3 regions of the Escherichia albertii genome follow, and region 2 is predicted to be linked to each of the others. Evidence: predicted binding sites of a transcription regulator. Region 2 holds the regulator's gene; each other region holds the start of a gene.
What was found. Region 2 encodes PurR, which represses purine synthesis genes. Its sites were predicted from a motif close to CANGCAAACGTTTGCNTG; they were not measured.

Region 1 (3,285 bases), 960 kb from region 2:
TTCGTTGTTAAATGCCGCGCCGCCCAGCGGGCCTTCGGTCATGATGTCCAGCGCGGTGACAATGCGCTCAGGCTTACCAAAATTCTCTTCCCACGGTTGTTCAAAGCCGGGAATACGCAGGTTGGAAACGGAGAAACCAACCAGACCGGCTTTCGGCTTCGCGCCGCGCCCGGTGGCGCCTTCATCGCGAATTTCGCCGCCGGAACCGGTCGCCGCACCCGGCCACGGAGAAATTGCCGTCGGGTGGTTGTGAGTTTCGACTTTCATCAGAATATGCGTCGGTTCCTGATGAAAATCGTAGCGGCCCGTTTCGTGGTCAGCAAAGTAGCGGCCCACTTCGGAACCTTCCATCACGGCGGCGTTATCTTTATAAGCAGAGAGAACGTGATCCGGCGTGGTTTCGAAGGTATTTTTGATCATCTTAAACAGCGATTTCGGCTGCTGTTCACCGTCGATAATCCAGTCGGCGTTAAAAATCTTGTGGCGACAGTGCTCGGAGTTCGCCTGAGCGAACATATAAAGCTCGATGTCGTTCGGGTTACGACCAAGCTTAGTGAAAGCATCTTGCAGATAGTCAATTTCATCATCCGCCAGTGCCAGACCGAGACGCAGGTTAGCATCAATCAGTGCCTGACGGCCCTGCCCCAGCAAATCAACGCTGGTGACCGGAGTTGGCTGATGATGAGCAAACAGTTGTTCTGCATCATCTAAAGCAAAAAAGACCGTTTCCATCATGCGGTCATGCAGTTCAGCGGTAACCTGCTGCCATTGCTCATTGGTCAGCGTACCGGCTTCTATATAGTAAGCAACACCGCGCTCAAGGCGATTAACCTGCTGCAGCCCACAGTTATGGGCGATATCAGTCGCTTTCGAAGACCAGGGAGAGATGGTGCCAGGACGCGGAATCACCAGCAGGAGTTTGCCTTGCGGGACGTGGCTGGCGAGTGCCGGACCATATTTCAACAGGCGCTCAAGTTGCGCGTGCGCTTCTTCGTTTAACGGCCCATTGAGGTCAGCAAAATGGACATACTCGGCGTAAATGTTGTGAACCGGGAGCCTGGCAGCCTGAAAACGCGCCAGCAGTTTGTTGATTCGGAATGCCGACAGTGCAGGCGAACCACGCAGAATTTCCATCATAAGTCTCTCGTCTTCTAAGCTTTCGGTGTACCCAAGGGGGGGAAACGGGCGTCATTATAAAGAATCTGATGCGCCGACGAAACCGTTTGCGTGGAAATAAAATCACCATCGTGAATTAGCAACGCGTGCCGCCAATGACTGTAATAAGTTGCCAACTGACGCAGGTTTACGCAAAATGCCGCTCATTTATGATTAGACCTTTCTTTAGTACTACGATTTTTCAAGCTGGGACGCGCACGACACAGAGAATTAACTAATTGAAAAAATTAAAGATTAATTATCTGTTCATCGGCATTCTGGCACTGCTCCTCGCGGTCGCTCTCTGGCCATCCATTCCCTGGTTTGGTAAAGCCGACAACCGTATCGCCGCCATACAAGCGCGGGGAGAGTTGCGTGTGAGCACTATCCATACTCCCCTGACTTATAACGAAATCAACGGTAAACCTTTTGGCCTGGATTACGAACTGGCGAAACAGTTTGCCGATTACCTCGGCGTAAAACTGAAAGTGACCGTGCGGCAAAATATCAGCCAGCTTTTTGACGATCTCGATAACGGTAACGCCGATTTGCTGGCAGCAGGGCTGGTCTATAACAGTGAGCGAGTAAAAAATTATCAGCCCGGCCCTACCTATTATTCCGTGTCGCAACAACTGGTTTATAAAGTGGGTCAGTATCGCCCGCGTACGCTGGGCAACCTGACGGCGGAACAACTGACTGTCGCGCCAGGGCACGTCATTGTTAACGATCTGCAAACGCTGAAAGAGACTAAGTTCCCGGAATTAGGCTGGAAGGTAGACGACAAAAAAGGCTCTGCGGAGCTAATGGAAGATGTCATCGAAGGCAAGCTGGATTACACCATTGCCGATTCTGTCGCTATTAGCTTGTTTCAGCGCGTTCACCCGGAACTCGCCGTGGCACTCGATATCACCGATGAACAACCGGTGACCTGGTTTAGCCCGCTAGATAGCGATAATACACTTTCCGCCGCCCTGCTCGACTTCTTCAATGAAATGAATGAAGACGGTACTCTGGCACGCATTGAAGAGAAATATCTCGGGCATGGCGATGATTTTGATTACGTCGATACACGTACATTTTTACGCGCCGTCGATGCCGTTCTGCCGCAGTTAAAGCCGTTATTTGAGAAATACGCCGGGGAAATTGACTGGCGTTTACTGGCGGCAATTGCCTATCAGGAATCACACTGGGACGCGCAGGCGACTTCGCCCACGGGTGTGCGCGGCATGATGATGTTAACCAAAAATACCGCGCAAAGTCTGGGGATTACCGATCGCACCGATGCCGAGCAAAGCCTCAGCGGCGGCGTGCGTTATTTACAGGATATGATGAGCAAAGTACCGGAGAGTGTACCGGAAAACGAACGCATTTGGTTTGCGCTCGCCGCCTACAATATGGGCTACGCACACATGCTGGATGCCCGTGCGCTAACGGCAAAAACGAAAGGAAATCCTGACAGTTGGGCCGACGTAAAACAACGTCTGCCCTTGCTGAGCCAGAAACCTCATTACAGCAAGCTAACGTACGGCTATGCACGCGGTCATGAAGCTTACGCTTATGTAGAAAACATTCGTAAGTATCAAATTAGCCTGGTGGGTTACCTGCAAGAAAAAGAAAAGCAGGCGACAGAAGCAGCGATACAACTGGCGCAAGATTATCCGGCAGTATCGCCAGCTGAATTGGGTAAAGAAAAATTCCCCTTTCTCTCGTTTCTTTCCCAGTCATCATCGAACTATCTGACACACTCTCCTTCGCTGCTGTTTTCCAGGAAAGGAGGTGAGGAGAAACAAAATTAATCCGCAGATTGCTGACAAAGAGGGCTTTGTTCATGCCGGATGCAGCGTGAACGCCTTATCCGGCCTACATTCAATACATTGCAGAGATTACACTGGTCTGATTAGGCGTAGAGTATCTGGCAATTTTGCATCTGCCATCAGCCTCAATCCGTTGATGATTGCGCTTTTTTCCGGGCCTTAATTTCCTGGCGGCGCATGCGAAAGAAATCACTGAGCAGCGCCGCGCACTCATCCGCCAGAATACCTTCCGTGATTTCCACTCGATGGTTCATTCCCGGATGATGCAGCACATCCATTAATGATCCCGCGGCACCGGTTTTCGCGTCACGCGCAC
Region 2 (3,285 bases):
GCAAAGTGTAGGGAGTGAAATTCCTGTTGTGAAACGGTAATATTTGATGACTGGTTTCAAAAATTTTGCAGGCAAACTATGTGGTCAGAATATTCTCTCGAAGTTGTTGATGCGGTAGCGCGAAATGGCAGTTTTAGCGCTGCAGCCCAGGAGTTGCATCGCGTTCCTTCCGCTGTCAGCTATACCGTGCGTCAACTGGAGGAGTGGCTGGCGGTGCCGCTTTTTGAGCGCCGTCACCGTGATGTGGAATTGACCGCTGCCGGAGCGTGGTTTTTAAAAGAGGGGCGTTCTGTTGTCAAAAAAATGCAGATCACCCGCCAGCAATGTCAGCAAATTGCCAACGGCTGGCGCGGACAGTTAGCCATCGCGGTGGATAATATTGTCAGGCCAGAGCGTACTCGTCAGTTGATCGTTGATTTTTATCGCCACTTTGATGACGTCGAGCTTCTGGTTTTTCAGGAGGTATTTAATGGCGTCTGGGATGCGCTTTCCGACGGGCGTGTCGAACTGGCGATTGGCGCGACACGAGCGATTCCGGTCGGAGGACGTTATGCCTTCCGTGATATGGGGATGTTAAGCTGGAGTTGCGTTGTCGCCAGCCATCATCCACTGGCGTCTATGGCGGGGCCGTTCAGCGATGATACGTTGCGTAATTGGCCGTCATTGGTGCGCGAGGACACCTCACGAACGTTGCCAAAACGTATTACTTGGCTGCTGGATAACCAAAAAAGACTTGTAGTGCCTGACTGGGAGTCGTCAGCAACGTGTATTTCCGCTGGATTGTGTATTGGCATGGTGCCGACGCATTTCGCCAAACCGTGGCTTAACGAGGAGAAATGGGTAGCACTGGAACTGGAAAATCCATTCCCTGATTCGGCATGTTGTCTGACCTGGCAGCAGAATGATATGTCACCAGCATTGACCTGGCTGCTGGACTATCTGGGGGACAGCGAGACTCTTAATAAGGAGTGGCTACGGGAACCGGAAGAGGCTCCCGTAGTGAACGATTAGCGACGGTAGTCGCGGAACGGGCCGTCAGCTACGGAGCGGCGTTCAATAAGGCGTGGATGAACTTCAATGGACTGCGGTTCTTCGCGTTTGTTGACGATACGATCTAACAGCATGTTGAATGCCGTTTCACCCAGTGAATCTTTCGGCTGATGGATAGTAGTCAACGCCGGGGTAAAATAACGAGCGTTGCGCACATTATCATAACCGATCAGCGAAACATCCTGCGGCACGCGCAGACCCATTTCGTCAGCGGCGCAGAGTGCGCCCATCGCCATAATATCGCCACCACAGAAGACGGCAGTAGGGCGGTGTGATTGCGACAGGATTTGCTGCATGGCGCGATAACCGGATTCCGGCTCAAAGTCACCTTGTACAATCCAGTTTTCCGGCACCTTGATCATGGCTTCTTCCATTGCCTTCATAAAGCCAGCCAGACGGCCAGCACCGGTGTTGCGCTCCAGAGGGCCAGGAATAACGCCGATTTCGCGATGGCCGCGTTCAATCAGATAGCGTCCAGCCATGTAGCCGCCTTCAAACGCGTTATCGATGACCGCATCGGTAAAATCTGCTTTTGCTTCCCCCCAGTCCATCACCACCATCGGAATATGACGGTACTCTTCCAGCATTGCCAGTAGCGGTTCTGGATACTCAGAACACATAACCAGAAGGCCATCAACGCGTTTTTGCGCCATCATCGACAGATAGGCACGCTGTTTCTCAAGATTGTTCCACGCATTACCCAGAATCAGGGTATAGCCTTTCTGGAAGCAATTTTTTTCAACTGCTTCAATAATTTCGGCAAAATAGGCCGCTTCGCTGCTGGTCGCCAGCAAACCGATAGACTTGGTGTGGTTAACCTTCAGGCTACGCGCCACCGCGCTAGGGGAATAGTGTAATTCTTTAATCGCTGCCCACACGGCATTGCGCGTTTCTTCAGCGACGAAACGTGTTTTGTTAATTACGTGTGATACAGTTGTAGTGGAAACGTTTGCTCGTTTCGCTACATCTTTTATTGTTGCCATTCCATTTCACTCCAGACCCTAACTTCAGCTCCTGCAAAATCGCAAGGTAAACGTTTGCCTTTACACACCTTACGCACAACAAAAATGTTGCGGTACGCCGAAAAAACGACACGGAGCGTCAGAAAGGGGTCAATGGCCAGTACGCAAATAGTATAAGCGTGGAATTTTGGCCGATCTTGACGAAAAGGGGAAGTGGTAAAAGCACTTATCATAATAAATGCCGGGAGATTTTTTCATCGCAGTGTGTAAAAATGCGTAATATCACTTTTTGTGTGGTAATAAGAAAGGAGAAAACTTGATGAGCACCGACCTTAAATTTTCACTGGTAACAACTATTATCGTTCTGGGTTTGATCGTGGCCGTGGGTCTGACAGCCGCGCTGCACTGATTTCCTCCCGAGGGAGCTTATGTTCCCTCACATCCTCTTTCCTTTGTTAGCAAAATGACCGAGCGTTCAGTTAATGGTTTTGTTACTGCTGATGTTTGTGTCAGCCAGAAAATGACCCGAAGCAGTTGGTGTTGCCAACAGTTAATAAAACAAAAACGCAGAAGGCGTACCTTCTGCGTTACAGGTTACTGATAAAATGCAATTTATTGCGCCGGATACACTGTTAACGCCTCATTTGCGCAGGACTGATTAGCGTAGTGCATCAGGCAATGTTGCATTTGCCATCAGTGATTATGCGGCGAGATTTTTCGCCACGAACGCCCAGTTCACCAGCGCCCAGAAGTGTTCCAGGTAGCCAGGGCGAGCATTGCGATAATCGATGTAATAAGCGTGTTCCCAGACATCAACGGTCAGCAGCGGAGTTGCATCGGTGGTCAGCGGAGTTCCGGCGTTAGAGGTAGAAACGATAGCCAGTTTGCCGTCGCTATTTTTCACCAGCCAGGTCCAGCCGGAGCCGAAGTTTTTGATGGCAGCATCAGTAAACTGTGCTTTGAAATCGGCAAAGCTGCCAAAAGACGCGGCGATAGCGTCAGCCAGTTCACCTGTCGGTTCGCCACCCGCGTTTGGCGCCAGGCAGTTCCAGTAGAAAGTGTGGTTCCAGACCTGGGCAGCGTTGTTAAATACGCCACCTTCAGAGCTACGAATAATCTCTTCCAGTGATTTACCTTCAAACGCGGTGCCTTTGATCAGGTTGTTCAGATTAGTGACGTAAGTCTGATGATGTTTGCCGTAGTGATACTCGATGGTTTCCGCAGAAATGTGCGGTGCCAGAGCGTCTTTAGCATATGGTAGTGCAGGTAATTC
Region 3 (3,285 bases), 2.1 Mb from region 2:
CACCGGTATTCCTCCAGATCTCTACGCATTTCACCGCTACACCTGGAATTCTACCCCCCTCTACGAGACTCAAGCTTGCCAGTATCAGATGCAGTTCCCAGGTTGAGCCCGGGGATTTCACATCTGACTTAACAAACCGCCTGCGTGCGCTTTACGCCCAGTAATTCCGATTAACGCTTGCACCCTCCGTATTACCGCGGCTGCTGGCACGGAGTTAGCCGGTGCTTCTTCTGCGGGTAACGTCAATGAGCAAAGGTATTAACTTTACTCCCTTCCTCCCCGCTGAAAGTACTTTACAACCCGAAGGCCTTCTTCATACACGCGGCATGGCTGCATCAGGCTTGCGCCCATTGTGCAATATTCCCCACTGCTGCCTCCCGTAGGAGTCTGGACCGTGTCTCAGTTCCAGTGTGGCTGGTCATCCTCTCAGACCAGCTAGGGATCGTCGCCTTGGTGAGCCGTTACCTCACCAACAAGCTAATCCCATCTGGGCACATCCGATGGCAAGAGGCCCGAAGGTCCCCCTCTTTGGTCTTGCGACGTTATGCGGTATTAGCTACCGTTTCCAGTAGTTATCCCCCTCCATCGGGCAGTTTCCCAGACATTACTCACCCGTCCGCCACTCGTCAGCAAAGAAGCAAGCTTCTTCCTGTTACCGTTCGACTTGCATGTGTTAGGCCTGCCGCCAGCGTTCAATCTGAGCCATGATCAAACTCTTCAATTTAAAAGTTTGATGCTCAAAGAATTAAACTTCGTAATGAATTACGTGTTCACTCTTGAGACTTGGTATTCATTTTCGTCCGAGGACGTTAAGAATCCGTATCTTCGAGTGCCCACACAGATTGTCTGATAAATTGTTAAAGAGCAGTTGCGACGCGGCTTTCAGCTCACTGTCGCGAGGTGGCGTATATTACGCTTTCCTCTTTCAGAGTCAACCCCGAATTTCAGGATTTTTCTCTTCAACCGAACCGGCTGTTTGTGTGAAGTGATTCACATCCGCCGTGTCGATGGAGGCGCATTATAGGGAGTTCCCGCGCATCCGCAATAGAAAAATTGCAGAAAAATGACTGACTGCTGCATTCCCCAGCAAAACCCCGCTTTATACCTTTTTACGCACAGAGTTATCCACAATCATCAATGTAATTTCTGTATTTTCCCCCACGGTAACCTCTGTCAAAATTGTGATCACCATTGAAAGAGAAAAATTCGCGAGCGTTGCGCAAACGTTTTCGTTACAATGCGGGCGAAAAATAAGGATGCCCCGTTAGGGGCGTTAGCTGAGTTTTTCGCGAAAAATTCAGCTAACGCTCTCTGTAATAGTCAAATCCAGGGGATTTACCATGCAACAACGTCGTCCAGTCCGCCGCGCTCTGCTCAGTGTTTCTGACAAAGCCGGTATCGTCGAATTCGCCCAGGCACTTTCCGCACGCGGTGTGGAGTTGCTGTCTACAGGGGGCACTGCCCGTCTGTTAGCAGAAAAGGGTCTGCCAGTGACCGAAGTTTCCGATTACACCGGTTTCCCGGAGATGATGGATGGACGCGTGAAGACCCTGCATCCGAAAGTGCATGGTGGCATTCTGGGCCGTCGCGGCCAGGACGATGCCATTATGGAAGAACATCAGATCCAACCTATCGATATGGTGGTTGTTAACCTGTATCCGTTCGCCCAGACCGTTGCTCGTGAAGGCTGCTCGCTGGAAGATGCGGTTGAGAACATCGATATCGGCGGCCCAACCATGGTGCGCTCCGCCGCCAAGAACCATAAAGATGTCGCTATCGTGGTGAAGAGCAGCGACTACGACGCCATTATTAAAGAGATGGATGACAACGAAGGATCGCTGACGCTTGCAACCCGTTTCGACCTCGCCATCAAAGCCTTCGAACATACCGCCGCCTACGACAGCATGATTGCCAACTACTTCGGCAGCATGGTTCCGGCTTACCACGGTGAAAGCAAAGAAGCCGCCGGTCGCTTCCCACGCACGTTGAACCTGAACTTCATTAAGAAGCAGGATATGCGTTACGGTGAGAACAGCCACCAGCAGGCGGCCTTCTATATAGAAGAGAACGTGAAAGAAGCCTCTGTTGCCACCGCAACCCAGGTTCAGGGTAAAGCCCTCTCTTATAACAACATCGCCGATACCGATGCGGCGCTGGAGTGCGTGAAAGAGTTCGCCGAGCCAGCATGTGTGATTGTGAAGCACGCCAACCCTTGCGGCGTGGCTATCGGCAATTCCCTTCTTGATGCTTACGATCGCGCGTACAAAACCGACCCAACCTCCGCATTCGGCGGCATTATTGCCTTTAACCGCGAGCTGGATGCTGAAACCGCACAGGCCATCATTTCTCGTCAGTTTGTCGAAGTGATCATTGCACCGTCCGCCAGCGAAGAAGCCCTGAAAATCACCGCCGCCAAGCAGAACGTACGCGTTCTGACCTGCGGTCAGTGGGGCGAACGTGTTCCGGGCCTTGATTTCAAACGCGTTAACGGCGGTCTGCTGGTTCAGGATCGTGACCTGGGGATGGTTGGTGCAGAAGAACTGCGCGTTGTCACCAAACGCCAGCCGACCGAACAGGAACTGCGTGATGCGCTATTCTGCTGGAAGGTAGCGAAGTTCGTTAAGTCTAACGCCATCGTCTATGCCAAAAACAATATGACCATCGGGATTGGCGCGGGCCAGATGAGCCGCGTGTACTCCGCAAAAATCGCCGGTATTAAAGCGGCCGATGAAGGTCTGGAAGTGAAAGGTTCCTCGATGGCCTCTGACGCGTTCTTCCCGTTCCGCGACGGTATTGATGCCGCCGCCGCTGCGGGCGTGACTTGTGTTATCCAGCCTGGTGGTTCTATCCGTGATGACGAAGTGATTGCCGCTGCCGACGAGCACGGTATTGCGATGCTCTTCACCGACATGCGCCACTTCCGCCATTAATGGAGCAATAGATGAAAGTATTAGTGATTGGTAACGGCGGGCGCGAGCACGCGCTGGCCTGGAAAGCGGCGCAGTCGCCGCTGGTTGAGACTGTGTTTGTTGCTCCGGGTAACGCAGGCACTGCACTGGAGCCCGCGCTGCAAAACGTTGCTATCAGCGTGACCGATATCCCGGCACTGCTGGATTTCGCGCAAAACGAAAAGGTAGATCTAACCATCGTCGGCCCGGAAGCGCCGCTGGTGAAAGGCGTGGTTGATACCTTCCGCGCCGCCGGGCTGCAAATCTTCGGCCCAACCGCAGGTGCCGCGCAACTTGAAGGTTCGAAAGCGTTTACCAAAGATTTCCTGGCCCGCCA

Region 1: a site for PurR is predicted at 1,213-1,230, ahead of purL (phosphoribosylformylglycinamidine synthase). Genes of this name have one in related genera too.
Region 3: a site for PurR is predicted at 1,217-1,234, ahead of purH (bifunctional phosphoribosylaminoimidazolecarboxamide formyltransferase/IMP cyclohydrolase). Genes of this name have one in related genera too.

Annotation. Positions count from the first base shown of each region.
Region 1 is NZ_CP117568.1:1,652,282-1,655,566, forward strand. It holds gene purL (phosphoribosylformylglycinamidine synthase) at 1-1,137, opposite strand, end outside; gene mltF (membrane-bound lytic murein transglycosylase MltF) at 1,395-2,951, shown strand; gene tadA (tRNA adenosine(34) deaminase TadA) at 3,095-3,285, opposite strand, start outside.
Region 2 is NZ_CP117568.1:695,666-698,950, reverse strand. It holds gene punR (DNA-binding transcriptional activator PunR) at 79-1,011, shown strand; gene purR (HTH-type transcriptional repressor PurR) at 1,008-2,033, opposite strand; gene cydH (cytochrome bd-I accessory subunit CydH) at 2,332-2,421, shown strand; gene sodB (superoxide dismutase [Fe]) at 2,713-3,285, opposite strand, start outside.
Region 3 is NZ_CP117568.1:3,287,932-3,291,216, reverse strand. It holds rRNA gene PS053_RS16015 (16S ribosomal RNA) at 1-724, opposite strand, end outside; gene purH (bifunctional phosphoribosylaminoimidazolecarboxamide formyltransferase/IMP cyclohydrolase) at 1,341-2,930, shown strand; gene purD (phosphoribosylamine--glycine ligase) at 2,942-3,285, shown strand, end outside.